DNA from 3 places in the Arthrobacter sp. BE255 genome. Region 2 is predicted to be linked to each of the others. Evidence: riboswitches for the same ligand, from Rfam matches in the RefSeq annotation. Region 2 holds a riboswitch; each other region holds the start of a gene.
What was found. A riboswitch is a leader RNA that binds a small molecule or an ion and turns the genes downstream of it on or off. The one in region 2 is predicted to bind thiamine pyrophosphate.
Positions count from the first base shown of each region.

Region 1 (9,959 bases), on a different contig from region 2:
TATTGCCGACTCCGAAGGTTGTGGCGAATTGTGGCAACACGGGCGCAACAAGCCCGAATCCGAGTGCAATAAGGAACGCCGCGGCCAGCATCACCTTGATGTCGCGCGGAAGTTTGTCCTGCCTTGGCCGCCTCAGGCCCGGAATCCGCGACGTGGCGCCGCTCACAGGGGGTGTAGACGTCATGGGGCCGGCGATCCTGCGCTTTCGGTTACGGGTGGCTTGCAAGAGTGATGAAACATAACCGTAACAAGCCAGATATGCACCATTTACTTCCTAGAGGTTGTTGTAACAAACGCGCAATCTAAATCCTCCGTGGGCGAAACACAGCGCGACCAGACTCTTCATAGGACGCAAAAGGCGTTGGCAGGCGGAGAGATCCGCAGTATCGATCTGAGAGAGGACGTGCACCATGGAACTTACCGCAGGTCACGTATGGCTCATGGTGGCGGCAGCACTCGTGCTGTTTATGACACCGGGTCTGGCATTTTTCTACGGCGGCATGACGCGCGCCAAGGCCGCACTGAACATGATGATGATGAGCTTCATCTCCATCGGCATGGTCGGTGTTGTCTGGGTTCTCTGGGGTGCATCGATGAGCTCCGGCGAAGGATTCCTGCAGATTGTCGGGAACCCGTTCGCAACATTCGGGCTCGAGGGGATCACCACCCCTGACGGCCTCATCAAGGTCGGCTACGCCGCGACCTTCGCCATCATCACGGTTGCCCTGATCAGCGGCGCGATCGCTGACCGCGCCAAGTTCGGCGCCTGGACCGTGTTCGTCCCCGTCTGGGTCACGCTTGTGTACTGCCCGCTTGCCTACATGGTGTGGGGCGGCGGACTCTTCGGCCCCGAAGGTGCAGTGGGCCAGGCGCTCGGCCCGGCCATTGACTTCGCCGGCGGCACCGTGGTGCACATCAACGCCGGCGTGGCAGCACTTGTACTGGTGCTCATCATCGGCAACCGCCGCGGCTTCGGCAAGGACCCGAACCACCGCCCGCACAACATCCCGTTCGTGATGCTCGGCGCAGCCATCCTGTGGTTCGGCTGGTTCGGCTTCAACGGCGGCGCCGCCACCACTGCTGAGCAGGGCGGCCTGATCTGGATCAACACGCTCGCAGCCCCGGCAGCGGCAATGCTCGGCTGGCTCATCACCGAACGTATCCGCGACGGCCACCCCACCTCCCTCGGTGCCGCCTCCGGTGTGGTTGCCGGCCTGGTTGCCATCACCCCGGCCTGCGCCAACGTCAGCCCGGTCGGCGCGCTCGGCCTCGGCGTGGTCGCCGGTGTCGCGTCCGCCCTTGCCGTCGGCCTCAAGTTCCGCTGGGGCTTCGATGACTCCCTCGATGTTGTGGGTGTCCACCTCGTGTCTGGCATCATCGGCACCGTCGCACTGGGCTTCATCGCCCTCCCCACCGACGGCGTGGGCGGCGGCCTCTTCTACGGCGGCGGAGCCACCCAGCTTTGGGCCCAGCTGGCAGCAGCCGGCATCGCCATCGCCTACTCGGCCATCCTGACCGCCATCATTGCCCTCGCCATCCACAAGACCATGGGCTTCCGAGTCTCGGATGAGCAGGAAGTGGTGGGTGTTGACCTGAGCCTGCACGCCGAAACTGCTTACGAGTTCGGCGTCGGCGGCCACGGCGGCAGCTTCCAGCCCCTTCACGAACTGATCACCGGCAAGGGAGCTCCGGAAGAGGGCGCGACCGCCGGCTCCAAGAAGACAGAATCAGCAACAGGTAAGGAAAGCGTGGGGGCATGAAACTGATCACAGCAATCGTCAGGCCGGAGAAGCTCGAATCCATCCGGGAAGGCCTGGAAGCCTATGGTGTCCAGGGTCTGACGGTCAGCGCGGCGAGCGGCTACGGCCGGCAACGCGGATACACGGAGGTGTACCGGGGAGCCGAATACAACGTGGACCTCCTGCCGAAGATCAGGGTTGAGGTGCTGGCCACCGACGAGCAGGCCGACGACATCCTCGATGTCATCATCGCAAGTTCCAACACGGGGCGCGCAGGTGACGGCAAGGTCTGGACCATGGATGTTTTCGAAGCAGTCCGGGTCCGCACCGGGGAGCGCGGCGTAGCAGCAATCTAGCCGCCGGCAGGGCGCCAGACGCAAAGAGCGGGCAGGAACCTGGAAAGGTTACCTGCCCGCTCTTGTTGTTTGCCCTCTTACTTTTCCGGCTCCGATCCGGGCCAGTCCGCAGGACCTGACGACCCGGCGTCGTACTCCTGCAGGGGCGCCGTGCCCCGCGACCAGGCCTTGAAGACCGGTTCCACAATCCGCCAGCAGTCCTCGGCAGTGTCCCCGCGGACGGACAGCAGCGGGTCGCCGTTCAGGACGCCCTCCAGCACTTCGCCGTAGGGGAGCAGCTCGGAGGCATTCAGCCCCGCGTGGAGGGTTGCACGGTCGAGGCTGAAAATGTCGCCGGGGCCGTTCACATCGACGTCGAGGTCCAGAGTGTCCGGTCCAAAGCCGATCCGCAGCCGGTTGGGGGCGTCCACGCCCGTGAAACCGACAGGCAGATGGGGGACGGGGCGGAACGTCACCACCGCTTCCTTGCGTTTCGCGCCCAGGGCCTTGCCGGAGCGCAGGATGAACGGGACGCCCCGCCAGCGCCAATTGTCGATCGCCACGGTGACTTCCGCGAGCGTCTCGGTTCCGCGGGACGGGTCGACGCCGTCCTCCTTGGCGTAGTCCGGAACCTGCTTGCCTGAAAGTTCCCCGGCGGAATATCGCGCCCGCCGGGTGGACTGCGCGTACGGTGCCTTGATGCTGCTGGCGCGGAGCAGGGTCGAGACGGCGTCGCGCAGGTCGCGTTCGCCGATCGTGGCCGGCGGTTCGATGGCCAGAAGCGCCATGATGTGCAGGAGGTGGCTCTGGACCATGTCCCGCAGGGCGCCCGCATTGTCGTAGTAGCGCGCCCGCCCCTCCAGTGCGAGGTCCTCGTCGAAGATGATCTCCACCTTCTCCACATGCTCACGGTTCCAGACCGGTTCCAGGAAGTTGTTGGCAAATCGCAGGCCCAGGATGTTCAGCACCGTTGCCTTGCCGAGGAAATGGTCCACCCGGTGGATGTGGTCTTCGGGGACCAAAGCCGTGAGTGTCCGGTTGAGGGAGCGGGCGGATGCCTCGCCCGATCCGAACGGCTTCTCCATGACCAGGCGCGTCCCGGCCGGTACCTGGCCGGGCTTAAGGGTTTCACAGGCCCGTTGGCTGACCTGCGGGGGAAGGGCGAAATAGACGGCGGCCGGCGCGTCCAGGGAAGCCAGCAAGGAGGCGAGCGGCCCGTCCGCTGTGACGTCCAGCTGATGGTAGGAGGTGCCGGCCGCCATGGCCGCCAAAGCCTTCCGTCCGGCGGCGTCGGCGGACTCGGAGGCGGCGGCGAAGGCGTCGTGGACCCGCGCCTGCCACTGTTCCGGAGTCCACGCATCGGAGCCGGCCCCCACCAGTTTGAGGCCCTCAGCCCGTCCCTTCGCCACAAGCCGGGCGAGCCCGGGAAGCAGCAGCCGGCCCGTGAGATCGCCGGAAGCACCAAGAATGAGCAGGGTTTTTACAGTCGTTAGGCTCGTCACCTAAGCCAGCATGCCATCTTGAAGGTCCGTCTTGGTACCCTAGATAGTCGAGTCCCGTCGCCGAAGCAGTTGGAAACAACAGCCGAGGCGCTGGTGTGCCGCAGGGCCGCCATCCGTCCATCCACTGAAAGAAGTGCACGGCGCGTGTTCAATTCACTCTCTGACCGGTTGACAGCAACCTTCAAGAATCTCCGTGGCAAGGGCCGCCTCACCGAGGCCGATGTCGATGCCACAGTCCGGGAGATCCGCCGCGCCCTGCTGGATGCCGACGTTGCCGTTCCGGTGGTGCGCGAATTCACTGCCCGCGTCCGCGAGCGGGCCCTTGGCGAAGAGGTCTCCGGCGCGCTGAATCCCAGCCAGCAGATCGTCAAGATCGTCAACGACGAACTGGTGGAGATCCTCGGCGGCGAGACCCGCCGGATCCGCCTGGCCAAGACCGGCCCCACCGTCATCATGCTCGCCGGCCTCCAGGGTGCCGGTAAGACCACCCTTGCCGGCAAGCTCGCCAAATGGCTTAAGGCGCAGGGCCACAGCCCCATCCTGGTCGCCTGCGACCTTCAGCGGCCCAACGCCGTCACCCAGCTCCAGGTGGTGGGCAAGCGTGCCGGCGTACCGGTCTTCGCACCCCACCCCGGCGCCACGCACGAGCTCGAGCACCCCGCGGGTGATCCCGTGGCGGTGGCCCGCGCCGGTGTCGAGGAAGCCCGCCAGAAGCTCCACGATGTGGTGATCGTTGACACCGCCGGACGCCTGGGCGTCGACGCCGACATGATGGAACAGGCACGGCAGATCCGCCGGGCCATCGTTCCCAACGAAGTGCTGTTTGTCATCGACTCCATGATCGGCCAGGACGCCGTGAACACGGCGGTCGCCTTCGATGAAGGTGTCAACTTCACCGGCATCGTGCTCTCCAAGCTCGACGGCGACGCCCGCGGCGGTGCCGCCCTCTCCGTCGCGTCGGTCACCGGCAAGCCGGTCATGTTCGCCTCGACGGGCGAAGGCGTGGACGACTTTGAGCTGTTCCACCCGGACCGGATGGCATCCCGCATCCTGGACATGGGTGACGTCCTCACCCTGATCGAGCAGGCTGAAAAGAACTGGGACAAGGATGAAGCGGCCCGGATGGCGAAGAAATTCGCCGACCAGGAAGACTTCACGCTGGATGACTTCCTGGCGCAGATGCAGCAGATCCGCAACATGGGCTCCATGAAGAAGATGCTGATGATGATGCCCGGAGCGCAGAACATCCGCCAGCAGCTGGAGCAGTTTGATGAGCGGGAGATCGACCGCGTCGAGGCAATCGTCCGGTCCATGACGCCGCACGAGCGTGTCGCCCCCAAGATCATCAACGGCTCCCGCCGGGCACGCATTGCCCGCGGCTCGGGCGTGCACGTCTCCGAAGTCAACGGGCTGCTGGAACGCTTCGCCCAGGCCCAGAAGATGATGAAGAAGATGGCCCAGGGCGGCGGCATGCCCGGTATGCCGGGCATGCCCGGCATGGGTGGCCCCGGCGGCGGCGCACGCAAGGGCGCCAAGAACGCCCCGAAGAAGAAGGCCCGGTCCGGCAACCCGGCCAAGGCAGCGCAGGAACTCAGGGACGCCGAGGCCCGGCGCGCCGGAGCGGCGAAGGCCCTCCCCACGGGGGCGGCCTTTGGCCAGCAGTCCGGCGACTTCGATCCTTCGCAGCTCAACCTGCCCAAGGGCTTCGACAAGTTCCTCGGCAAATAACCACGTCCCCCAACTGGCTCGCAGTTAATGCTCCCAAACGCGCGTTTCGGTGCGTCAACTGCGAGTCAGTTGGGTCAGTCCGGCTGGATGCGGGGGCCGTGGAATAGGGTTGGGTCATGTTCAAGCAGAGGGTAGTGTTCGTGCACGGCGCCGGAAGCTTCGGCTCGGCTGCCTGGCCCCGGCAGCACGGCATGGCCCTGGCCTACGACGCCCTGTTCCTGCGGCGTCACGGCTTCGATCCTGTGGCTGAACCGATGGAATCGTCCTTCGCCGAGGACACCGCGATCATCCTGAGGTCCCTCGCCGACGACGGCCGGGGCGCCGCCGGCGGCCACATTGTGGCGCATTCCCAAGGGGCGATCTCGGCGATGATGGCAGCCGTCGAACGTCCGGACCTGGTGTATTCGCTGACGCTGGTGGAGCCGGCGTGCCTGTCCCTGACGGCGGAACTGCCGGCGACGGCGGCGCACCGGGAACTCATGCAGCCGCTCTTTGATGTCCGCCACCAACTGGCTGATGAGGATTTCCAGCGGGAGTTCATCCGCCGCGTCTACGCGGCGGACCTCGAGGAGCCGGCCACGCAGGAGGAAAAACGGGCCGCGCGGCGGCTCCGGCTTCAGGCTCCCTCCTGGGAAGCGCCGCTGCAGATCGTTCCCGGAGTCCCCACCCTGGTCCTGACGGGCGGCTGGGAACCCCTTTACGAAGAGATCGCCGGGTACCTCAGGGAAACAGGCGCCCTGCACCGCCATGCTGCGGGAGGTCACCGCCCGCAGGATTCCCCCGAAGGCGACCGCTACGTCCGTTCCTTCATAGCCGATGTCAGCCGGCGGCGGCAGCCCAGGGCGTCCTGACCCGCGTACTTTGTTGAGGTGCACCCCGTCCGGCCAGCCCCCAAATGCCAGCCGGACGGAGCCTCAAGCCCGCTAGCGGCGGGCGGCTTGGGGTACCTCCAGGTCAGGCAGGTAGACCTTTCCGCCTGCCGCGAGGAACTCCTCGCTCTTTTCGCGCATCCCGGCCGCCATTTCCGCCAGCGCGGCCTGTGATTCCGCTGAACCGTACTCATCCCGGATGTCCTGGCTGATCCGCATGGAGCAGAACTTCGGGCCGCACATGGAGCAGAAGTGGGCCGTTTTCGCCGGCTCGGCCGGCAGCGTCTCGTCGTGGAAGGCTTCCGCGGTCACCGGGTCCAGGGACAGAGCGAACTGGTCCCGCCAACGGAACTCGAACCGGGCCTTGGAGAGGGCGTCGTCGCGTTCATGCGCGCCGGGGTGTCCTTTGGCGAGGTCGGCGGCGTGGGCGGCGATCTTGTAGGTGATCACGCCGGTCTTTACATCGTCCTTGTTCGGCAGGCCGAGGTGTTCCTTGGGCGTGACGTAGCAGAGCATCGCCGTGCCATAGCGGGCGATTTCCGTGGCGCCGATGGCCGAGGTGATGTGGTCGTAGCCAGGTGCTATGTCCGTCACCAGCGGCCCGAGCGTGTAGAAAGGGGCTCCCTTGCACAGCTCCTGCTGGCGTTCCACGTTCTCCCGGACCAGGTGGAACGGCACGTGGCCCGGGCCTTCCACCATCACCTGCACATCGAATTCCCAGGCCCGCTGGGTCAGTTCAGCGAGGGTGTCCAGTTCGGCGAACTGGGCGGCATCGTTCGCGTCTGCCGTGGCACCCGGCCGCAGTCCGTCGCCAAGCGAGAACGCGACGTCGTACTTGGCGAAAATTTCACACAGCTCGTCGAAGTGCGTGTACAGGAAGTTCTCCTGGTGGTGGGCCAGGCACCAGCCGGCCATGATGGAGCCGCCCCGCGAGACGATGCCGGTGACGCGGTTGGCCGTCAGCGGCACATAACGCAGCAGCACGCCGGCGTGGATGGTCATGTAGTCCACGCCCTGCTCGCACTGCTCAATCACGGTGTCGCGGAAGACCTCCCACGTCAGCTTGTTGGCCTCGCCGTTGACCTTCTCCAGCGCCTGGTAAATGGGCACGGTGCCGATGGGCACGGGGGAGTTGCGGATGATCCATTCACGGGTGGTGTGGATGTCATCCCCCGTGGAAAGGTCCATGACAGTATCGGCGCCCCACTGGGTGGCCCACTGGAGTTTGTCCACTTCCTCGGCGATGGAGCTGGTCACAGCCGAGTTGCCGATATTGGCGTTGATCTTCACCAGGAAGGCCTTGCCGATGATCATCGGCTCGGATTCAGGGTGGTTGATGTTGTTGGGGATGATCGCACGTCCCGCGGCCACTTCGCTGCGGACCAGCTCCACGTCACAGTTTTCGCGGAGGGCGACGAACTGCATCTCCGGAGTGATGAGGCCCTCCTTCGCGTAGTGCATCTGGGTGACTGTCCGGCCTTCGACGGCGCGGCGGGGCACCGGCTGAGCCCCTTTCCACTCCGCGGACGCAGCGCCGCGGCGCACGGCCGACTTGCCGTCGTCGAGCAGGTTCCGTTCCCGGCCGCTGTAAGGCTCCGTATCGCCGCGGGCCGCGATCCACTCTGAGCGGAACGGGTTGAGGCCCACCACCGGATCGCTGCCCGGGCCGGCGGTGCGGTAGGTCCGGAAAGGACCGTTGGCCTCGCCGTTGGGCGAGGGCTCCAGCGCGATCTCGGTCACCGGCACGCGGATTCCGGTGGCTTCGTCGTTGATGAATGCCAGCGAGTGCGACTTCAGCGACTGGGTTTCAGATGCCCCGGCCTCATTTTGGGCAGGGATCAGCTGTGTTTCTTGTGTACTCAATGAATACTCACTTCCTTCGCCGGCATTACCCGGACAGGTTCAACGGTCGCAGGCTGCGTCAGCCCGATCTCAGCCCCTGCAAGGGCTCCCGTGTGGTCTAGAAGAAGCTACCACAGGTCCGGGCGGGGCGTCCTTGCCGTGACCACCGCACCGTCTTCCGCGGATTAGGCTGGTGCCATGGCCGGAATCATCGAATTCAGCGGAACTGTGCTCACCGGACCGTTCCAGGAACGGCAGGGGCTGTGGTCCGTCGACGGCCGCCTCACGTTCCACCGGCCCGCCACCGCACCGGATGTTGTGCTCGACGGCTGGGTCCTCCCCGGGTTCGTTGATGCCCACTGCCACATCGGCCTGGGACCCGGCGGCGCCGTGCCGGATGAGGTGGCCGAAGAACAGGCCCGCACCGACCGCGACGCCGGCACCCTCCTGGTCCGAGACGCCGGCGCGGCGAGTGACACCCGCTGGCTGCAGCAGCGGCATGACATGCCCAGGCTCATCCGTGCCGGGCGGCACATTGCCCGCTCCCGGCGCTACCTGCGGGACTTCGCCGTCGAAGTTGAGCCTGGGGGCCTGGTCGAGGCGGTGCGCAAGCAGGCACGGGCCGGCGACGGCTGGGTCAAACTGGTGGGGGACTGGATCGACCGCGACGCCGGCGACCTCGCGCCGTCGTTTCCCGACGCCGTCGTCCGCGACGCCGTGCAGGCGGCGCACGACGAGGGCGCCCGCGTGACCGCCCACTGCTTCGCCGAAGACACCCTGGACCAGATGCTCGACGCCGGCATCGACTGCATCGAGCACGCCACCGGACTGCTGCCCCGCCACCTTCCGCGGCTCGCCGGGCAGGGCGTGCCCATTGTGCCGACCCTGATCAACATCGACACCTTCCCGGACATCGCCCGCCAGGCCGAAGCCAAATTCCCGCGGTACGCCGCCCACATGCGGGCATTATGGGAGCGCCGGGCCGAACGCATACTGGAAGCATTTGAGGCCGGCGTGAAGATTTATGCCGGGACGGACGCGGGAAGCGTGATCCGGCACGGGCGGATCGCCGACGAAATCCTGGCGCTGCACCGGGCGGGCCTTCCGCCGGCGGCGGCGCTGGACGCAGGCTGCTGGGGCGCGCGGCGCTGGTTGGGTGCTGACGGGATTTCGGAGGCAGCCGGCGCGGACGTGGTGGTCTGCCGGGAAGACCCGCGGCAGGTGCCTGCCACGGTCGCCTCGCTCACGAACGTTGTGTTGCGCGGAGAACTGATCCGCTGACGGTTGAAGATCACACCGGCGCCACTGGGAATAAATTGAAGCTTCAAGTAATTTAGAAGAGTAGAGGCCACCGAAACCCGGCGGCCACCGGACCGGGAGTTTTCGATGACCGCAGAATCCACCAGCCAGGACCTTCTACCTGCCGAGCTCACCATGGGCACGGTGATGCTGAAGGTGGGCAACGTGAAGCTCATGACCGACTACTACCAGCGCGCGCTGGGCCTCGACGTGGTGGCCGAACAGGACGGCGGCCTCTATCTGGGCCGCCTCGGAAAGCCCCTGGTCCATCTCGCCGCCGGTCCCGGGCTGAACCTTCCCGGCAGGGGAGAAGCCGGCCTGTTCCACACGGCCCTGCTCTTTGAGGACCAGGCAGCCTTGGCGGCCACCGTCGCATCCGCGGCCCAATACGAGCCGCGCTCCTTCACCGGCAGCGCGGACCACCTGGTCAGTGAAGCCTTCTACTTCAACGATCCGGAGGGCAACGGAATCGAACTCTACTGGGACCGGCCGCGCAAAAACTGGTCGTGGAACGGGACTGAGGTGGTCATGGACAGCCTGGCCCTGCCTCCCCAGCGCTACCTGGAGCAGCACCTCACCCAGGAGTCGGTCGAGGGCCAGCAGCGGACAGCCGCGGGAGTGGGGCACGTCCACCTCCAGGTCGGC
Region 1 is NZ_JAVDWK010000001.1:687,717-697,675, forward strand. Features, by position in the region: gene J2X42_RS03180 (MFS transporter) at 1-184, opposite strand, end outside; gene J2X42_RS03185 (ammonium transporter) at 411-1,760, shown strand; gene J2X42_RS03190 (P-II family nitrogen regulator) at 1,757-2,095, shown strand; gene J2X42_RS03195 (glucose-6-phosphate dehydrogenase) at 2,173-3,576, opposite strand; gene ffh (signal recognition particle protein) at 3,721-5,304, shown strand; gene J2X42_RS03205 (alpha/beta hydrolase) at 5,421-6,155, shown strand; gene thiC (phosphomethylpyrimidine synthase ThiC) at 6,228-8,036, opposite strand; TPP riboswitch at 8,031-8,138, opposite strand; gene J2X42_RS03215 (amidohydrolase family protein) at 8,214-9,296, shown strand; gene J2X42_RS03220 (VOC family protein) at 9,402-9,959, shown strand, end outside.
Region 1: another riboswitch for thiamine pyrophosphate. It lies ahead of thiC (phosphomethylpyrimidine synthase ThiC); the one in region 2 lies ahead of J2X42_RS10505 (ECF transporter S component).

Region 2 (9,959 bases):
CCCAGGCGTTCGCGCCAGGCGTTGGCGGTGCGGAGGGCCCACTGCCAGTACGCCAGTTCGAAGGTGGGGTTGGTGACGGTGCCGCGGACGGACTCATAACTTTCCTGCGCCGGGATCAGTGGAGGCCCAAGCTCGAAGCCGCGGGCGGTGGGGTGCGCGAAGCTGGCCATGAACGTGGCCGTTTCGAAGACGATCTCCGCGAATTCCTCCAGCAGTTCCCGGGACGGCCCGGCCCGGTAGGCAAGCTCGGCCAGGTGGATGGGGTGCGGCTGCTGCCAGATCAGGAAGGTGCCGATCGGACTGGGGCTCTCGCGCCCGTCCGGGCCTACCTGCTTGGGCCAGCGGACGCCGTCGAACCCCTGCGCCTTGGCCGTCTGCCGGGCCGGTTCCAGGATGGTCCCGTACCAGCGGAGGCTGGGAAGCAGCAGTTCCGTCCGGTTCCAGTGCGCGAAATGCGCGGCGTGCCACCAGTGCATTTCCAGGTGGAAACGGCCGCGCCAGGAATTGCAGACCAGCCCTGTTTCCTGTGGTGGCAGCGAGCCGGCGCAGTTGATCGCGGTGAGGTACTGGGAGAGGACGATCCTGCGTTCGAGTTCCGTCGCGCGGGGGTCCGGTGTGCCGTTCAGCTCGACGGCGCCGCCGGACTGCCAGAATTTCGGCCAGTGGGCGCGGGAGGCCTCGACGACGGCGGTTCCGGAGTCCGGCCCGGGCAGCCCGCCGGTGCCGCGCAGGACGCAGTCGCCCTGGCCCGTGCTGGTGAACTGGACCGCCAGGTCCAGGACGTCCTGTCCGCCTGCCGGTCTTAGCATCAGTTCGTGCGGGCCCGGCTGGTCAAGGCGGAGGCACTGGCCGGACACCGTGACCTGGTACCCCGATCCATCCAGGCCGCGGTCCACGGTCCACAGCTGTTGGCCGGTCCCGGTGCCGGCGGGTCCCGCCAGCCTGGTGGTGTGGGCATCGGGCCGGTTCCAGTCCGCTGCGTCGTGCCAGGCGTCGGAACCGTAAGGAAAAGCGACGGTGACCACGAGGCCTTCTTGAAGGGCCGGGGACTCCACGACCAGGCCCACCTGGTCCCGGTCCGGATGGCAGGCGGTGGTGACCTTGACCGAGTGGCCCCGGAGGCTGAAGGTGCTGGTGACTGTCCCGGTCCAGAGATCCAGGGTCTGGGCGGGGTCGACGACGTCTGCCGGCACGAGCGGCCGCGCCCCGCCTGCCATCGGGTCCGGGTCCGCCCACGCAAACCCGATCCGGCCCAGGTCCAGGCGGTGCGGGTTGGCCCGGAGCCAGGTTTCAGCACGGGAGGACCCGGTTTCCTGCCCGTCCACGATGTCGCCCACCATATCCACGTAGGGGACCGGGCCGCGGGGGGAATCGTAGAGGACCGTGGAACCGGCCAGGCCGTAGTGCTCTGCCGCGGGAAGGGAGTGCCAGCCCCACTGGGACTGCGTGCCGAGCAGCGTCCCGGGCGGAAGTTCGCTGCGCGCGCCCACGGGGTACTCGGCCGGGAAGGTTTGCAGCCCTGTGAGGTCCACCGTGAAGCAGAACTCGCCGTTGCCCACGGACACAGGGCTGCGGGGGTCAAGGTTCCGCTGTTCCACGTTGTGGCGGCGGACCAGGGCTTCACGGTCGATGGTGTGCTGGCTGCGCATGGGCACGCCCTCCTGAGGCTGTCGGCTCCGGCTGCTGCTTCCACGGCTGTTTCCTCGGCGAGAAAACGCTTTCCGGAGCGATTCAATCTTTGTGGCATCCGGAGCAGGTGTCAACCGCCAGGTTCAGGACGGCCGGCTGCCGGCCAGGCTCACTCGGCGCGCATGGAACCCAGGATTTCGCGCAGGGCCTCCACCACGAGGTCGTGGTCCTGCTGCTGCGGCAGTCCCGAAACGGTGACGGTGGCCACCGCACCCACGCCGGCCACATACACCGGGAACGAACCGCCGTGCGGGGCGTAGGTGGTTTCGTCGAACCAGCCGTGGTCCTCAATCCGGCCGCCGTGCAGCCGGCCGCGGAGGCCCACCAGCAGCGACGGCACCTCATACCTGGCCGCGGTCCGCTGCTTGGCCCGGATCCAGTGCTCGTTGTCCGGGGTTGCGCCGTCCAGTGCCACATGGAAGAGCACCTGGTCGCCCTTGGTTATGTCGATCGCGATGGGAAGCCGGCGCGTCTTTCCCAACTCCACCAGGAGAAGCCCCAGGTTGAGGGAGTCGTCCTTGCTGAAATGCGGGAACTGCAGCTCGCTGATCTCGGCTTCGATCCGGCCGATCAGGGCCTCGAGCAGGCCCGCCGGCTGGGGCACGGTCGAATCGGGATTGAAGGCAGTCACAGTCGGGTTATTGGCAGTCATGGCCCACAATCTACCGCCCCTGCGGTGTAAACTGGACCACGCCCATCAGGGCAGATTATTCAACGACAGGGGAGCGCCGCCGTCGGGCATCACTGGCATTGCCAGGGAACCGCAGGTGGGCGCTGAGAGTGCGGGACAGCCGCAGACCCTCGAACCTGATCCGGCTAGTACCGGCGCAAGGGAGTCGAGTTCTCGAAGTGTGCGGCAGCCGGCATCCAGCCGGTCGCCGGGACACTTTCCCCTCCTGTTCCCCAGGAGGATCACATGAGTACTGCAGCAATCAAAAAGACCGGCAACACCTGGCGCATCGTGGACATCGTGGTGGCCGCCCTCATCGCCATCGCCGGCGGCGTGATCTTCTGGGCCTGGTCCCAGGGTGCCGCCGCTGTTTCGCCGCCCATGAACGCCGTCTACCCGCCGCTGACCGGCCTGATCGCCGGCGGCTGGATGATCCCGGCCGTGCTGGGCATGCTTGTCATCCGCAAGCCGGGCGCCGCCCTCTTCTGCGAAACGGTGGCCGCCATGGGTGAACTGATCATGGGCTCGCCATACGGCGCCTCCGTGCTGTTCTCCGGCTTCGTCCAGGGCCTCGGCGCCGAAATCATCTTCGCGGTCTTCGTTTACAAGAAGTTCAACCTGCCCGTATCGCTGCTGGCAGGCGCCGCTGCCGGACTCTTCTGCGGCCTGAACGACTCCTTCGCCCCCTGGGGCTGGAACATCGCCTACGCCGGCGGTGACAAGCTCGCGTACATCGTGTTCACGGCCATCTCCGGTGCGGTCATCGCCGGCGCCCTGTCCTGGATCGCCACCCGCGGCCTGGCCAGGACCGGCGTACTAAGCTCCTTCGCGTCCCGCAAGGCAGCGACGGAGCCTGTCTTCTCCTGATGCCCGCAGCTCACGACGGCGCCGCATCCGCCGCGGTGCGGCCCGCCGCCGTCACCGCCCGCGGCTGGGGCTGGCGACACGCCGGCCGGTCCCGGCCCGCGGTCCGCGCCCTGGACCTGGACATCCGGCCCGGGGAGCGGGTGCTCCTGCTTGGCCCTTCAGGCGCCGGCAAGTCCACGCTGCTGCATGCCCTCGCCGGGGTGCTGGGGGACATTAACGACGACGGCGAGGCCGGCGATTCCGACGAGTCCGGTTCACTGCTGATCGACGGCGCGTCCCCGCGTGAACGGCGCGGCCGCGCCGGGCTGATGCAGCAGGACCCCGAAACGCAGGTGGTTCTCTCCCGGGTGGGCGACGACGTCGCCTTCGGCGCCGAGAACCTCGCCGTGCCCCGCGACGAAATCTGGACGCGCGTGCACGAGGCGCTTGACGACGTCGGACTCTCCCACCTGCCGCTGGACCACCCGACGTCGGCCCTCTCCGGCGGGCAGAAGCAGCGCCTGGCGCTGGCCGGCATCCTGGCCATGAGGCCGGGCCTGATCCTGCTGGACGAGCCCACCGCCAACCTGGACCCCGCGGGCGTGCTGGAAGTCCGCGACGCCGTGGGCCGCTGCCTGGACAAGACCGGAGCCACGCTGGTTGTGGTGGAGCACCGGGTGTCCGTCTGGAAGGACCTGGTGGACAGGATCGTGGTGCTGCAGCCCGGCTCCGCGGCCGATCCCGCGGTGCTGCTCGACGGGCCGCCGGACCAGGTCCTCGCCGAGGCGCGCAACATGCTGATCGCCGCGGGTGTGTGGGTGCCGGGCTTTGTCCCCGCCACCCGCAGCCGGGTTTCCGGCGGCACCGGCGATCTCCTCCTGGCCGCCGAGGACCTGGCCGTTTCGCGTGAACGGCCCCGCCGCCGGCGCTTCAAAACCATCCCGCCGGTGCCTGTCCAGCAGGACATTTCGGCGCAGGTCCGGGCAGGGCAGGCCCTCACCATCACCGGGCCCAACGGCACCGGCAAGTCCACGTTTGCGCTGACCCTCGCCGGGCTGCTGGCTCCGGTCGGGGGCAATGTTTCGGCCACCGTGGATCTGAGCCGGGGGGCCGGCATCGACCCTTACAAGTGGAAGGCCGAGCAGCTGATTGCCCGCATTGGAACCGTCTTCCAGGAACCGGAGCACCAGTTTGTCACCGGCAACGTCCTGGACGAGCTGATGTTCGGGCCGCGCCATGTGGGCCACGGCGAGGAACGCGTGGATGAACTCCTGGAGCGGCTGCGGCTGACCGAGCTCGTGGACGCCAACCCGTACACACTCTCCGGCGGTGAGAAGCGGCGGCTGTCCGTGGCCACCGTGCTCGCCGCGCATCCGCAGGTTCTGGTCCTGGACGAGCCGACCTTCGGCCAGGACGCCAACACTTGGGCCGAGCTGGCCTCCTTCCTCTCCGAACTGCTTGACGCCGGCACCGCCGTGGTGTCCGTGACGCACGACGCCGAATTCAGTGCAGTCCTGGGCGGCGCCGAGCTCCGGCTCGGCACCACCGAGGCGGTGGCCCCATGAGGCAGGAACTGACCCTTGCGGGAAACCGGGCCCTGCTGACCCGGGCCAATCCGCTGAGCAAGTTCGCCGCCGTCGTTTTTATGACCGTGGTGCTGGCGCTCTCCATCGACTGGGTGTCCGCCTCCGTGGCCCTCGTCTGTGAGCTGCTGCTGTTCCCGCTGGCCGGGCTGACGCTGACGCTGCTGTGGCAGCGCGGCTGGCCGCTGATCCTCGCCGCTGCCGTGGGTGGCTGGAGCACCTCCATCCTGGCGCCGGACAGCGGAAGGACACTGCTCGACGTCGGCATCTGGTCCATGAGTGAAGGCTCGCTCGAGCTGGGTCTGGGCTTTATGCTTCGCGGCCTGGCGATCGCGCTGCCGGCCGTCCTGCTCATGAGCTGCACCGACCCCACGGACCTCGCCGACGCCCTGGCCCAGAAAGCCCGGCTGTCGCACCGGTTTGTGCTTGGCACGCTCGCGGCCATGCGGCTGGTGGGCCTGATGGCCGAGGAATGGCAGACCATCGGCATGGCCCGGCGCGCCCGCGGCGTGGGTTCGCGCGGCAACCCGCTGCAGCGGCTCAAGGCCACGCTGGGCCAGAGCTTCGGGCTCCTGGTCCAAGCCATCCGCCGGGCGTCGCGGCTCGCGGTCACTATGGAGGCGCGCGGCTTCGGCGGCGGGGACCGGACCTGGGCGCGAGAATCCACCTACAGCCGGCTCGATGTGTTGGTCCTGGCCGGCGGGGCGCTGATGGCCGCCGCCGCGGTCGCCGCAGCGGTGTGGGCCGGGACCTGGAGTTTCGTCGGCGGCTAGTCCTGCGGCCAGGCGTCCGTGCGCAGGAACCCCTGCTGCGGAACCTCTGCACAGCAACCATTGATCTTCCTGAAACATCTTGATAGTTTCGGGAAATCGGTTTCTAAGCAGAAGGTCGTGTACCCAATGGCGCGTAACAACATCCGCAGAGCCCGCAAATCCCTGGCTGTCCTGACAGCTGTGGCACTCCTTGGCCTCACGGCCTGCTCCAGCGGTTCCTCGAACCAGGCGGAGTCCGGCCCCGTCGAAATCCGGTTCTCGTGGTGGGGCAACGCCACCCGGGCCGAACTGACCAACAAAGCCATCAAGGCCTTCGAAGCTGAAAACCCCACCATCAAGGTCAAGCCCGAGTACGGGGACATCGGCGGCTACTTCGACAAGCTCGCCACCCAGGTGGCGGCCAATGACGCGCCGGACGTCATCACCATGGGCGGCGCCTACCCGGCCGAATACGCCAACCGCGGGGCACTGCTGGACCTCTCCAAGGTTGACGGGCCGCTGGACCTGTCCGGCTTCGATGAAGGTGCCCTGCAGAACGGACAGGTGGACGGCAAGCAATACGGCGTCTCCACCGGCGCCAACGCGCTCTCCATCGTGGCGAACCCGGCAGTCTTCCAGGCCGCCGGGGTTCCCGTGCCGGATGACAGCACCTGGACCTGGGAAGACTTTGCCCGGGTCGCCGCGGACGTGACTGCCAAGAGCCCCCAGGGCACCTACGGCACCGCGACCGTCCTGACCCACGACTCCCTGGACGCCTTCGCACGCCAGCGCGGCGAATCCCTCTACACCAGGGACGGCCAGCTGGGGCTGGAGCAGGACACTGTCCGCGACTACTTCGACTACTCCCTGAACCTGAGTGCAACGCGTGCGGCGCCGAGCGCCTCGGAAACCGTGGAAAAGCTCAACGTCAGCACTGAACAGACCCTCATGGGCATGGGCAAGGCCGCCATGATGCTGACGTGGAGCAACTCGCTGACAGCACTCAGCAAGGCATCCGGCGCCGAACTCCAGCTCCTGAAGCTGCCGGGCGAGTCGCCCACGCCCGGAATCTGGCTGCAGTCCTCGCAGTTCTACACGATTTCCGCCCGGAGCAAGCACGCCGAAGCCGCGGCGAAGCTGGTCAACTTCCTGGTCAACAACGAAGAAGCCGCCAAGGTGGTCCAGAGCGACCGCGGCGTGCCCAGCAACCCGGAGATGCGGGCGGCCATCCAGGATCTCCTGACGCCGCAGGGCAAGGCGGAAGCGGCCTACGTGGACGAGATCGGGAAGCTGAAATTCGCGCCCACCTTCATTGGCCCCACCGGCTCGACGGCGGTCGCGGAGATCACCGCCCGGATCAACACCGAGGTGCTCTTCAAGCGGCTGACGCCGGAGAAGGCCGCCGAACAGTGGATCAGCGAGAGCAAGGCTGCCATCGGCAAGTGAGGCGCCCGCGTGGCTCCGGGTGACTCGGGGGCTTCAGGCGCCTAGATGCAGGAGTAGTCGTAGTCGAATCCCCTGGACACGACCTGGGTGAGCGTGACCTTGCCGCCGGCGGTGAGCGGGGCATTGGAGCAGTTGGCCTTGGCCCCCGTTGCGGTGCGGGCGCCTGCCAGCCAGCTGGGCAGCGTGTACAGGTTGCTTGTGCTGCTGACAGTGCCCACGATCTGTCCCCACTGGTAACCGGTGGAGTAGATGCCGACGTCGGCCCGGATGCTGTGGAAGAACTCGGTCATGCCTTCAAGGACCGCACGGTTGGCGGTCTTGTCGCTGGAGGACCAGGAGTTGCCGGTTTCCACGTCCAGCCACCAGAGGTAGCCGTCAGGGTTGCGTACTCCGCGGATGTTGGCGTCGTCGTAGGCCTTGGCGTAGCCGTACATGTAGGAGCACGCGGCACCCACATCGCCTGCCGTGCACTGCCCGTAGGGGTTGTACACAGCAGTCCCGGCCGGATATTTATTGTTGGTGGGCCACCATGAGCCTGCCGTCCCCGGGTTGGCGGTATTGACGTACAACGCGACCTGCGGCTGGCCGGTGAGCCCGGCAGTGGTCCCGGCCCACGCCAGCTGCTCTTTCAAACACGGGTTGGTGGTGTTGGCCAGGCCGTTGTTGACGCCCACAATCCCGAATGCCGCACCTTTGGGAAGGGCTTTGTTGCACTGCGGCCAGGACACGTCGTTACCCAGCAGCAGAGGGGCGCCGTCTTCGGGCGGCGGGGCCGCGGCGGCCGCGGGTCCGAACACCAGCGCAAGGACCATCAACCACAGCGCGCAGGCCGCTGCGAGCCCCGTTCGCGTCGCGGCCCTGTGCATGGGTGACCTTCCTGGCAGCCCGGAGGGCCGCTCTTTTCAGTGTCCTCCGCGTACTTGGCGCGGGTCAAGGGAACCGGTCAGGCGCATGGTGCTATCGCATGAAGTGGGTATTGTGTGAGATTCGATGCGTTGCAGTGCCAATATGCCAGAAAATTAGCTCATCCGTGATATTTTTTTGGTATGACTCAGGAAACTGCCGAACATGTTGCCGCCACACTCCGGGACGCCCGCAGCCAGAAGGGCTGGACCCAGGGGCAGTTGGCCGCCGAGCTCGGAACCAGCCAGAGCGCCGTCGCACGGATGGAACAGGGGAAGCAGAACCTGAGCCTGAAAATGATCCAGCGGCTGGAAACGATTTTCGGGCACAGCATCGTCAAGGTGGGCACCTCCCAGATGACCCATCTGCGGGTCGAGGGTGGTCGCACGCTGTCCGGGGCGGTGGATGTGAACAGCAGCAAGAACGCCGGCGTCGCGCTGCTTTGCGCCAGCCTGATCAACCGCGGCACCACGGTCCTGCGCCGGCTGGCACGGATCGAGGAGGTCAACCGGATCGTGGAGGTGCTGACCAGCATCGGCGTCGAATGCACCTGGCTCAATGACACCGACCTCCAGCTCCGCCGGCCGGCGGTCCTGGACCTGGATGCCATGGATGTGGAGGCCGCCCGACGCACGCGCAGCGTCATCATGCTCCTGGGCCCGCTCCTGGACGAGTCCGCAGGATACCGGCTCCCGTATGCGGGCGGCTGCGACCTGGGTACCCGCACGGTGGAGCCGCACATGCAGGCACTGCGCCAGTTCGGACTCTCAGTGGAGGCGACCGCCGGTTTCTACGCCGTGCAGGCGCCGCTGGCGGACGACCTCGACCGCTCCTTCGTCCTGACCGAACGCGGCGATACCGTCACCGAGAACGCCATCATGGCCGCTGCGCACCGACGCGGCACAACGATCATCCGCAACGCGAGCCCCAACTACATGGTCCAGGACCTCTGCTTCTACTTGGAGATGCTGGGTGTGAAGATCGACGGCGTGGGCACCACCACGCTGAAGATCACCGGCCTGCCGCTCATCGACGTCGACATTGAGTATTTCCCGTCCGAGGACCCGATCGAGGCGATGAGCCTGATCACGGCCGGAATTGTCACGAACTCGGAGGTGACCATCCGCCGGGTCCCCATCGAGTTCATGGAAATTGAGCTGGCGACGCTGGAGCAGATGGGTCAGCAGCTGGAGGTGTCCGGGGAGTACATGGCGCGCAACGGCCGCACCCGGCTGGTGGATGTGACCACCAAGCCGTCCGAGCTGAGGGCGCCGGAGGACAAGATCCACCCGATGCCGTTCCCCGGCCTGAACATCGACAACCTGCCGTTCTTTGCAGTGATCGCGGCCAACGCCGAGGGCCAGACCATGATCCACGACTGGGTCTACGAGAACCGGGCCATCTACCTGACCGAGCTGAACAGGCTGGGCGCCCAGGTGCAGCTGCTGGACCCGCACCGGATCTACGTCAAGGGCCCCACCAAGTGGCGCGCGGCCGAGGTGGGCTGCCCGCCGGCCCTCCGCCCCGCCGCCTGCCTGCTGCTGGCCATGCTCGCGGCCCGCGGTGTGTCGGAGCTGCGGAACATCTACGTGATCGAGCGCGGCTACGAGGACCTGGCCGAGCGGCTGAACACCATCGGCGCGAAGATCGAGTACTTCCAGGACTAGCGCGAACGTACACTTGCGGCCCCGCCGCCCGGCGCGAACGTACAGATAATGACCCCTCCCCACGGATTTGAGGGTGTTATCTGCCGGTTCGCGCTTCGTCATGATCGGCAGTAACCCGGCCAACCCGGCGGGCGTTGAAGCACAATATAAGCATGCGAACATTCGGCGTCGAGGAAGAGCTCCTGATCGTTGATCCGGAAACCGGGGCGCCCCTTGCCCTGGCGGATGCCCTGCTGTCCGGCCGGCGGCTGGCCGCCGATGACGCCCCGGAAGATCCGCACGCGCTGGTGACCAAAGACAAGACCGTTTACGACGACGACGAGATGGGCTTGAGTGCCGAGCTGAAGCTTGAGCAGATCGAGACGCAGACCCGTCCGTGCCTTGAGTACTCCGAGCTGCTGCC
Region 2 is NZ_JAVDWK010000005.1:22,953-32,911, forward strand. Features, by position in the region: gene J2X42_RS10495 (hypothetical protein) at 1-1,649, opposite strand, end outside; gene J2X42_RS10500 (heme-degrading domain-containing protein) at 1,799-2,341, opposite strand; TPP riboswitch at 2,399-2,541, shown strand; gene J2X42_RS10505 (ECF transporter S component) at 2,606-3,226, shown strand; gene J2X42_RS10510 (ATP-binding cassette domain-containing protein) at 3,226-4,770, shown strand; gene J2X42_RS10515 (energy-coupling factor transporter transmembrane component T) at 4,767-5,561, shown strand; gene J2X42_RS10520 (sugar ABC transporter substrate-binding protein) at 5,688-6,986, shown strand; gene J2X42_RS10525 (hypothetical protein) at 7,028-7,852, opposite strand; gene J2X42_RS10530 (UDP-N-acetylglucosamine 1-carboxyvinyltransferase) at 8,033-9,556, shown strand; gene J2X42_RS10535 (glutamate--cysteine ligase) at 9,709-9,959, shown strand, end outside.

Region 3 (9,959 bases), on a different contig from region 2:
GGTCAGTTCCTGACGGTGACCCTGGCGCTTCTTGTAACCGGTCTTGTTCTTGAACTTCTGGATGACGATCTTCGGACCACGGAGGTCATTGAGGATCTCAGCCGTAACAGTTACCTTGGCCAGGTCCGCAGCGGCGGAGGTGACCTTGTCACCGTCTACCAGGAGCAGTGCGGGCAGCTGAATAGTGCTGCCGGCTCCACCGGGGACGCGGTTCAGGGTAACGAAGTCTCCAACGGAAACCTTCTCTTGGCGGCCGCCTGCGCGGACAATCGCGTACACCACTTGGGAACTCACTTCTCTCGACGTTTATTACTAGATTTGCGTGCGGAACCTGGGCCTATGTTTGGCTGGGCTCTCGCTGTGCCTCAACGCCGTGGGGTCGTAACCCAAGTGTTGGCGTAAGCACCGAAGATCTAGAATACGCTAATTTTGCCTTCGGCCGCAAATGAGGCTGGTTCCGGCGGGCTGTCCGTGATAGGCACCACAAGCAGGTGCCGCACGAACAATCGCCGAACCGTGCCCGACTATCGTACCGGCTGGATCGGCTCTGGACGGTCAGGCGTGGATACGCGGCGCGTCGAAAAAATCCACTTCGAAGCGGCACGACTGGCTGAAGGCCACCACCATTGCGGCCCGCTCGTCCTCCGAGCCGCGCCGCCCGGCCTCGTCGGCCATGGCAATGGCCTCACGGGTGGCCTGCGCGAAATCCTCGTCGGCGTAGGTCCGCAGCCATTCAGCGTATGGGTGGTCGGCCGGGGCGCCGGCGGCGAGGAATTGCGCGTGCAGGGTCTGTCCGACTTCAGCGTAGAGCCAGAAGCACGGCAGGACGGCCGCCACCAGCACCGCGTAACTGCCTGAGGTCGAGGCGGCCAGCAGGTGGTCCACGTAGGACTTGGTGACGGGGCCAAGCACGGGCTCCACCGTGCGGGTGCTGAGCCAGCTCCGGTGCAGCTCCGACTCGACCTCCAGGCACTGCTGCGCCGATCGGGCCCAGAACAGCTGCGCGGCCTCGGTGGGGGCCAGGGCGCTGGCCCGTGCCAGCACGCGTGAGTACCCGTTGAGGTAGGTGGCGTCCTGGGCAAGGTAGTAGGCGAACTGCTGTTCGGGGAGGCTGCCGGCCGCGAGGTCCCGGATGAAGTCCAGGTTGTAGATGGCTTCGAGGTCGGCTGTGGACTCCTGGCGGAGGATTTCGGCGAACTCCCCCACGGCCAGCCCTCGGTGCGGTTCTGCGGGCGCGCCCGGTGCCTGCATGTGGTGGAAATGGTGGATGGGACCGTTTCCCGCCCCGACGTCCAGGCTGCCCGAGGACTCCAGCGCACCGGCCAGCCAGGGCTTGACGAGCCGCAGCGAGGCCTCCCAGTCCCCCAGCCGGGCCTGCGCCGTGGCCATGGCCGAGGAAAGCGAGCAGCCCGTGCCGTGGCTGTTCCGTGTGGGGACCCTGTCCCCCGGAACCTCCACAATTTCCCGGGCAAGCAGTCCCCCGGTGTTGACGAGGGCATCCGGGCAGGCGGCGCCGTCGAGATGTCCGCCCTTCACCAGGATGGTGGCCCCGGTCGCCGCGGCGAGCCGCCGGCCCTGTTCCAGCGCTTCAGCCCAGGAGCCTGCCTGGGCCTCGCCGAGCAGCATCGCCAGCTCCGCGAGGTTGGGGGTGATCAGGTCTGCCAGCGGCAGGAGTCCGCGGAGGGCAGCCTCGGCCGATGCCTGCAGGAGCCTGTCGCCGCTGGTGGCCACCATCACCGGATCAAGGACCACGACGCCGGGGCGCACCTTGTCGAGCCAGCCGCGGACGGCGGCCACCACCTCGGCGTCGCCGAGCATGCCGATCTTGACGGCGTCGATGGTGATGTCATCGCTGACGGCTTCGAGCTGCTGGGCCAGGAAGGCGGCCGGGGGGACGTGGACCGCGCGGACACCCTGTGTGTTCTGCACTGTCAGGGCGGTGATGGCGGCCATGCCGTAGCCGCCGTGGGCTGCAATGCTTTTCAGGTCGGCCTGGATGCCTGCGCCGCCGGACGGGTCGGAGCCTGCGATGGACAGCACGCGGGGTACGTCCCGGAGGACGGGCGACGGCGCCACGGCACTGGGTGCGGAAGCGGGCGCCTGAGGCAGGACTGAAGTTGAAGACAAGGAAGACATCCCTTCGCCGGTGCTAGCCGGACAGGTTCAACGGGTGTGGATCTCAGCCGGCCCTCTGCGCGGCACCCCGTGTCGGTACCCCAGCCTAGCGTTTCCGCGCCGGCCGCCGTGTCAGATGAAGCCCTTAACGCCGGAATGCCCGGACACGCCCTGTGAAGGGCGGGCCCGGGCATCCTGGCGGATTTCCTTGCGGAGGGTCAGAGCTCGGAGGCCGGAACTCCTACGCCGAGGATGATGGGCGCTTCGGCGGGCGTTTTCGCGGCCGTGCCGGTTTTGGCGGGCTCTGGTGCCTTGGCGGCGTGGGAGTGGGTTCCGGCCGCAGACTGCGTTGCCTCGTGGTGCTCCACCGAGGTGGCGTTGGCCGCGCCCTGGGCCCGGCTGGCGCTGCGGTTGCGGCGCGGCCTGCGGGTCCGGGACTGCTCCGCGGTGTGGTCGGAGTAGTCCTTCTCCTCTGCAGCCACAGCGGCCTGGGGAACCGAAATGGCCGGTGCGGCGGACTGCGGCGCTGCCTGCGAGGGCTCCGGCGCGGTGACGGCGGGTTCGCCGAGGTGCGCAAATGCTTCCGCCAGCCGGTCGAGGGTCAGGGCAGGCTGCTGCGGCTGGTCGGCCGCGTGCTCCACGAACGGCAGTGCCACCTGCTCGCCGCCGAACGTGAGCACGGCAGCAGGACGTCCGGAGGCGTCAGCGTCGTGCTGCGCGGCGGCCGGGGCTGCGGGTGCCTGCTCGGGCGTTGTCCGTGCTGCGGGCGCGGCGGGGGCCTGGGCTCCTGCTGAAGCGGCGTGGGCTACCTCGTCGTCGTGCAGGTGTGCTGCGTGCGCTGCTGCGGCGATGTTGGCGAGGGCCGCCCTGGTGGCCTCGGCCTTGGCGTGCCGTTCGGCGTCGCTCGGGTCCGGGTGGACGGTGTGGATCTGCACCGGTGCGGACGGTGCGGTCTCCAGCGGGGCGCCTCCCCGTCCACGGCGACGCTTGCGGTCGTTGCGGCCGCCGGGCTGGCTGTCAGCCCGCTGGCTGTCCGGGCGCTGGTCAGGGCGCGGGGTTTCGGTCCGGTGGCTGTCCGCACGCTGTACGTGGTGCTCTGCTGCGACAGTGTTGGCGCGGCGGTGCTCCACGGGATCGTCGTGGGTGACCACTCCGCGGCCGGCGCAGGTTTCGCACTGCTCACCGAAGACTTCGAGGAGCCCGGTGCCCATGCGCTTGCGCGTCATCTGCACCAGACCCAGCGAAGTCACTTCGGCCACCTGGTGCTTGGTCCGGTCGCGGCCCAGGCATTCGACCATGCGGCGCAGGACAAGGTCCCGGTTCGATTCCAGGACCATGTCGATGAAGTCGATGACGATGATACCGCCGATGTCGCGGAGCCGGAGCTGCCGGACGACTTCTTCGGCCGCCTCGAGGTTGTTCTTGGTGACGGTTTCCTCGAGGTTGCCGCCGCTGCCGGTGAACTTGCCGGTGTTGACGTCCACCACGGTCATGGCTTCGGTGCGGTCGATCACCAATGAACCGCCGGAGGGCAGGAACACCTTGCGTTCGAGCGCCTTGTGGATCTGCTCGTCGATCCGCCAGGAGGCGAAGATGTCCTGGTCCTTGGTCCACTTTTCCAGGCGGCCCACCAGGTCCGGGGCAACGTACGTGACGTAGGCCTCGATGGTGTCCCAGGCCTCTTCACCGGAAACGATCAGTTTGGAGAAGTCCTCGTTGAAGACGTCGCGGACCACCTTGATGGTGAGGTCCGGTTCGCCGTACAGCAGTTCCGGGGCGAGGATCTTGGTGGACGTGGACTGGCTTTCAATGCCCTCCCACTGGGCCCGCAGCCGGTTGATGTCGTGGGTGAGCTCCTCTTCCGAGGCGCCTTCGGCAGCCGTGCGGACGATGACGCCGGCGTGCTCGGGCAGGCGGTCCTTGAGGATGCGCTTGAGGCGGTTGCGTTCGACGTCGGGCAGTTTCCGGGAGATGCCCGTCATGGAGCCGCCGGGTACATAGACCAGGTACCGGCCGGGAAGGGAGATCTGGCTGGTCAGGCGTGCGCCCTTGTGGCCCACGGGATCCTTGGTGACCTGGACCAGGACGGTATCGCCTGACTTCAGGGCGTTCTCGATGCGGCGCTGCTTGCCTTCGAGGTTGACGGCTTCCCAGTTAACCTCGCCTGCGTACAGGACGGCGTTGCGGCCGCGTCCGATGTCAACGAACGCCGCTTCCATGGACGGCAGGACATTCTGCACCTTGCCGAGGTAGACGTTGCCGATCAGGGAGTCCTGCTGCGTCTTGGAGACAAAGTGTTCCGCCAGGACGCCGTCCTCCAGGACGGCGATCTGGATTCTGTCGTCGCGCTGGCGGACGATCATCTGGCGGTCCACGGATTCGCGGCGGGCGAGGAACTCTGCCTCGGTGATGACCGTGCGGCGGCGGCCGGTGTCGCGGGATTCGCGGCGGCGCTGCTTCTTTGCTTCGAGCCTGGTGGAGCCCTTGACGGACGTCACGCGGTTGTTCACCGGCGCTTCAGTCACGGCGCGGGGAGCCCGGACGCGGGTCACCGTGTTGGGGGGATCGTCGTCCCCTCCTCCGGTCAGTTCCAGGTCCTGGTCACCGCGGCGGCGCCGGCGGCGGCGGCGTGAGGTGACGCCTTCGTCTGCCTGGCCGGCTGACTCCTCGTCAGCCTCGTCGGTTTCGTTGTCGGCGCCTTCGCTGTCGCCGTCAATCTCGCGGTCGCCGGTGCGGCTGCGCCCGCGGCGGCCACGGCTGCGGCGCCTGCGGCGGCCGTTGGCGTCGTCCTCGTCGCCGAGTTCGGCGTCGTCCTCTTCCGGCTCCTCTGCCGCGGCGGCGGGTCCCGGTGCGGGGCGGACTACGGTGCTCAGGTCCGGGGCCTGGAACAGGACGGACGTTGCCGATCCCGGCTCCAGGAAGAGTGAGCCGAACGGGCTGCCGGGTGCGGCGTCGGCCGGTGCCGGCTCCGCCGTTTCCGCGGATTCGGTGACGGCTGCAGCGTCCGGGACTGTGGATTCGGCGGCTGCGGGGGCCTGGGCTTCCTCAGCGGGGTTTTCCGGCGTGGCGGCTTCGGGCGCCGGGGCTGCCGGCGCAGCTTCAACAGCTGCGGCGGTCTCCGGTGCCACATCGGGCTCGACGGCGGCGGCGACGTCGGGAGCCGACGTCTTGCGGGTTGCGACGCGGCGGCGGCGGACCGGCTTGGTCTCCGGTTCCGCGTCGGCGGGGGCTTCCGCCCCGGCTGCGGCGTTCGCGGTGGCAGCAGGTTCCGTTGGCCCGGTGCTGTCGTTGGCTCCGGCGTCACCGGCCGCTTCGTCTGCGGCAAAGGCAGGCAACGGTTCGGCGGCGGCGTCGACCTTCTTGCGGGCGCGGGTACGGCGTACCGGTGCTGCCGCCTCAGGAACAGACGCATCAGCTGCGTCCTGGGTGCCGGCGTCGGCAGCGGTTACTTCGGCGCCTGCAGTAGTTTCCGGCTTCGGCGCGGCCTTCCGCCGGGTCCTGGTGGCCTTCTTGGGCGCGTCGGGCGCCTCGGCTGCCGCTTCATCGTTGTTAACGGCCAGTACTTGTTCATTTTCCATATGTGGCAACACTCCTGCCCCTGACGTACCGCCACATCCGGCACCCATTGGGGCATATATTTGTCAAAACCCGCAGGCGTTGACAGAAGTCAAGTGGATACTCCCAGGTTCGCACCGGCAGTGGGGTGCGGCAGCCCGTGGGAGCCGGCGGCTGCGTTCTGAAACCCGTTGTTCTACGTGCCACAACCAGGTGCCGACCAATGGAATGGCGGGAAAGACGGATCAGAGAATCCGAAGCCTGCCAGCTCATCATTGGCGGTCTTGGGAACAAAGCCACCGGACCGGAGTCCGAATGTGGGTCGGCCTCCAGCCAAACTCATTCTCTCACACGCGGACTAAAAGGCGGCGGAAGCAAGAGCACGTGATCACTACGTGCCCGCATTGGTGTCCCGGCTGGGCGCCGGATTCAGCCTGCGGCGTTACAATCGGGGCAAAGAGCACCCGATGATAGGACGCCTGAAACCATGCCCAGCATCTCGCCCGTCAGCGGCGCCGAAACCGGCAGCCCGGCATCCGCCCGCACAGCGGCGGCCACGGAGCCCCACGGGACTGTTCCCCCCATGACACGCGACCGGCCGCTCGGCTGGCTGATGGTTGTCACCGGCATCATCGGCTGGCTCGCCTCCGGAACCCTGGTCCTGGAAAAGCTTGAAGTCCTCAAGGACCCGAACCACACCACCGTCTGCGATGTTAACCCGTGGATTTCCTGCGGGCAGGTGATGCAGACGTGGCAAAGTTCAGTCTTCGGCTTTCCCAACATGTTTATCGGCATCGTGGCGTTCGCGGTCATCATCACCATGGGCATGGGGCTGCTGTCCGGCGCTGCGTTCTCGCGCTGGTACTGGGCAGGACTTCAGGCCGGCGTAACGCTGGGGTTCGCCTTTGTGGTGTGGCTGTGGTCCCAGGCCCTGTACGAGATCCACATCCTGTGCCCCTTCTGCATGATTGTGTGGGCTGCCATGATCCCGCTCTTCGTCTGGACCACCATCAGGAACATCAGCCACGGCGTCATCCCCGTACCGGCCGGCGCGGCCAAGGTCCTGGGCGACTCGGGCTGGATCATCACTGCGCTGCTTTACGTGGCCGTCGTCGCCACGATCTTCTTCGCCTTCATCCAGGTGTTCGCGGGGACGTCAGGCTTCTAAGGGGCAACCCCAGCCCACCCACCAAACAGCCCACCAGACAGCGCGAACGTACAGTTGAGGCCCTGGTTTCCGCGGAAACCAGGGCCTCAACTGTACGTTCGCGCCTAGTGGTGGGGTTAGTCCTGGAACCAGATCTTGATCTCGCGCTCAGCCGAGTCCACGGAGTCCGAGCCGTGGACCAGGTTCTGCTGGACCTTCAGGCCCCAGTCGCGGCCGAAGTCGCCACGGATGGTGCCCGGGGCAGCCGTGGTGGGGTCCGTGGTGCCGGCGAGGGAGCGGAAGCCTTCGATGACGCGGTGGCCTTCGAAGATCGCCGCGACAACCGGGCCGCTGAGCATAAACTCCACGAGGGGCTCGTAGAACGGCTTGCCAACGTGCTCTTCGTAGTGCTGTTCCAGGAGTTCGCGGCTGGCGTCAACCTTCTTCAGCTCAGCGAGGGTGTAGCCCTTGGACTCGATGCGGCTCAGGATGGCGCCACTGAGGTTGCGGGCCACGCCGTCGGGCTTGATCAAAACTAGGGTGCGCTCAATGCTCACAGTTGCTCCAATGCGTTGGTGGGGTTTCGGGACAATTCTACGAGGATTCCGGATGCGCGGCGTTCCACTCGGCCTGCTCGCGTTCGCGCTGGGCGGCCTCGGAGTCGATCCTGATGCCGGTGCGGATGCCGTACCACCAGGCGAGGCCGAACAGCCCGCCCACGAGGAACATCATCGGTTCCACGAGGCCGGTCAGGATCAGCACGATCTGCAGGATCCAGCCCAGCCCCACGCCCCACGGCTTGGACAGCACTGCGCAGGCGAGGACCATCACTACACTCAGCGCGATGCCGATCCCCAGGATCAGGGCAGGCGGGAACTCGCCCCGGCGCAGGCCGAAGACCGCCAGCGTGGCAAAAAACACCACAAACGCCTCGAGCAGCAGGACGGTGGAGGCGAACATCACCTTCGTGGACCGCCGTTTTTTGGGCATTCCCGGGCGCCATTCCCGCTGCGCCTTGGTCAGTTTGGCCACGGGCTACACCCCCGTCTTTCCGAGCAGGATCCGGGCTTCGGCCACCAGCGTGATGGAGCCGGTCACCAGGACCCCGCCGGCGAGGTCCTCGTTGGATTCGGCGCGCTCCACCGCCCATTCCAGGGCGTCGTCCAGCTTCTCCGCGATGTGGATGTTGTCCTCCCCGAAGCCCAGCTCCACAGCCAGTTCGGCGAGCTCGACGGCGGGCACGGCACGCGGGGAGTTGGACTGCGTAAAGCAGTATTCATCGGCGAGGTCGCCGAGGGACTCCTTGAGCTGGCGCAGGATCTCTTCGGCGTCCTTCTCCTTCAGCACACCCACCACCGGCACCAGCTTGCTGAAGCTGAACGCCTCCTGGATGGCTTCGGCTGAGACCCGGATGCCGTCCGGGTTGTGGGCCGCGTCAACGATGATGGTGGGCGCGGTACGGACCACCTCAAGCCGCCCGGGCGAGGTGACTGAAGCGAAGGCCTCCTGGAGCACCTCGGCGTCGAGCTCCTTTTCGCCGCCGAAGAACGCTTCCAGCGCTGCAACGGCGACGGCGGCGTTCTGGGCCTGGTGGGCGCCGTGCAGCGGCACCATCAGTTCCGGATACCGGCCGGCGAGCCCCTGGATGCTGACGATCTGGCCGCCGACGGCCACGGTCCGGGACTCGACGCCGAACTCCACGCCCTCGAAGCGGAACGGGACGGACACTTCCCGTGCCTTTTCCAGCAGGACCTGGGCGGCGTCCACGGGCTGGGCCGCGCTGACCAGGAAACCGCCCGGTTTGATGATGCCGGCCTTCTCGCGGGCAATGTCCTCCGTGGTGTCCCCCAGCAGGTCCGTGTGGTCCAGCGAGATGGGGGTGACCACGGAGACCTGCCCGTCGCCCACGTTCGTGGCGTCGGTGATGCCGCCCAGGCCCACCTCGATCACGGCAACGTTGACGGGCTGGTCGGCGAAGATGGCGAAGCCGAGGATGGTGAGGCACTCGAAGTAGGTGAGCCGCGGCTCCCCCGCAGCGGTGAGTTCGTCGTCGACGATCTGCAGGTAGGGGCGGATCTCATCCCAGATGCGGACAAAGGTCTCGTCCGGCACGGGGGCGCCGTCGATGCTGATCCGTTCGGTGACCTTGGACAGGTGCGGGCTGGTGTACCGCCCGGTGCTCAGTCCATGCGCGCGCAGGCCCGCCTCGATCATCCGGGCGGTGGAGGTCTTGCCGTTGGTGCCGGTCACGTGGATGATCGGAAACGCCTTGTTCGGCTCCCCCAGCACATCCATGGCCCGGAACAGTGGCGCCAGCCGGGGCTCCATTTTGTTCTCGGGTGCCCGGCCCAGCAGCTCGGCGTAGACGCTTTCCACGGAAAATTCGTCGGTCATGTCCTAGGCCTCTACTTTTTCAACGATTACTTGCAGCTCAGTGTCGTCGCCGGAGGACCCGAGATCGAGTTCGACGGTCAGGGTTTCGGCCGTAAGGAGCTCCTCGTTGGCCCTGATGGCATCGAATACAGCCTTCGGAGCCCGGATGATGGTCCGGATCCGGTCGCTTACGTTCAGCCCGGCGTCCTTGCGCGCCTGCTGGACCGCGCGGACCATGTCGCGTGCGGCGCCTTCGGCTTCGAGCTCCGGGGTGACCTCGGTGTTGAGCACCACAAAACCGCCGCCCGGCAGCACTGCGGCCGCACGGGAACCGGCGCCTTCCGCGGCTTCGGCCACGACGGTTTCCAGGGTGTATTCCTGAGGTTCCAGCTCCAGGCCGCCGGCGGTGACCAGACCGGCGTCGGAAACCGACCAGTCGCCGGACTTGGAGCCCTTAATGGCCTGCTGCACGTTTTTGCCCAGGCGGGGACCCGCGGCGCGTGCGTTGACCACGAGCTTCTGCTCGATGCCGAACTCCTCCGGGGAGGCGCTCTCGGCGTCGAGCAGGCGGACAGTGCGGATGTTCAGTTCGTCGGCGACGACGGCGGCGAAGCCTTCCAGCGCATCCGCGCCGGGTGCCACGACGGTCAGTTCCTGCAGCGGCAGGCGGACGCGCAGGCTGGCTGCCTTGCGCAGCGAGGAACCGGTGGAGCAGATCTGCTGGACGCGGTCCATCGCTTCCACCAGTGCCGTGTTGGAGGGGAACAGG
Region 3 is NZ_JAVDWK010000003.1:66,517-76,475, reverse strand. Features, by position in the region: gene rplU (50S ribosomal protein L21) at 1-282, opposite strand, end outside; gene J2X42_RS06675 (bifunctional hydroxymethylpyrimidine kinase/phosphomethylpyrimidine kinase) at 556-2,136, opposite strand; TPP riboswitch at 2,119-2,216, opposite strand; gene J2X42_RS06670 (Rne/Rng family ribonuclease) at 2,334-5,693, opposite strand; gene J2X42_RS06665 (vitamin K epoxide reductase family protein) at 6,158-6,838, shown strand; gene ndk (nucleoside-diphosphate kinase) at 6,955-7,374, opposite strand; gene J2X42_RS06655 (DUF4233 domain-containing protein) at 7,412-7,849, opposite strand; gene J2X42_RS06650 (folylpolyglutamate synthase/dihydrofolate synthase family protein) at 7,853-9,211, opposite strand; gene ileS (isoleucine--tRNA ligase) at 9,215-9,959, opposite strand, start outside.
Region 3: another riboswitch for thiamine pyrophosphate. It lies ahead of J2X42_RS06675 (bifunctional hydroxymethylpyrimidine kinase/phosphomethylpyrimidine kinase); the one in region 2 lies ahead of J2X42_RS10505 (ECF transporter S component).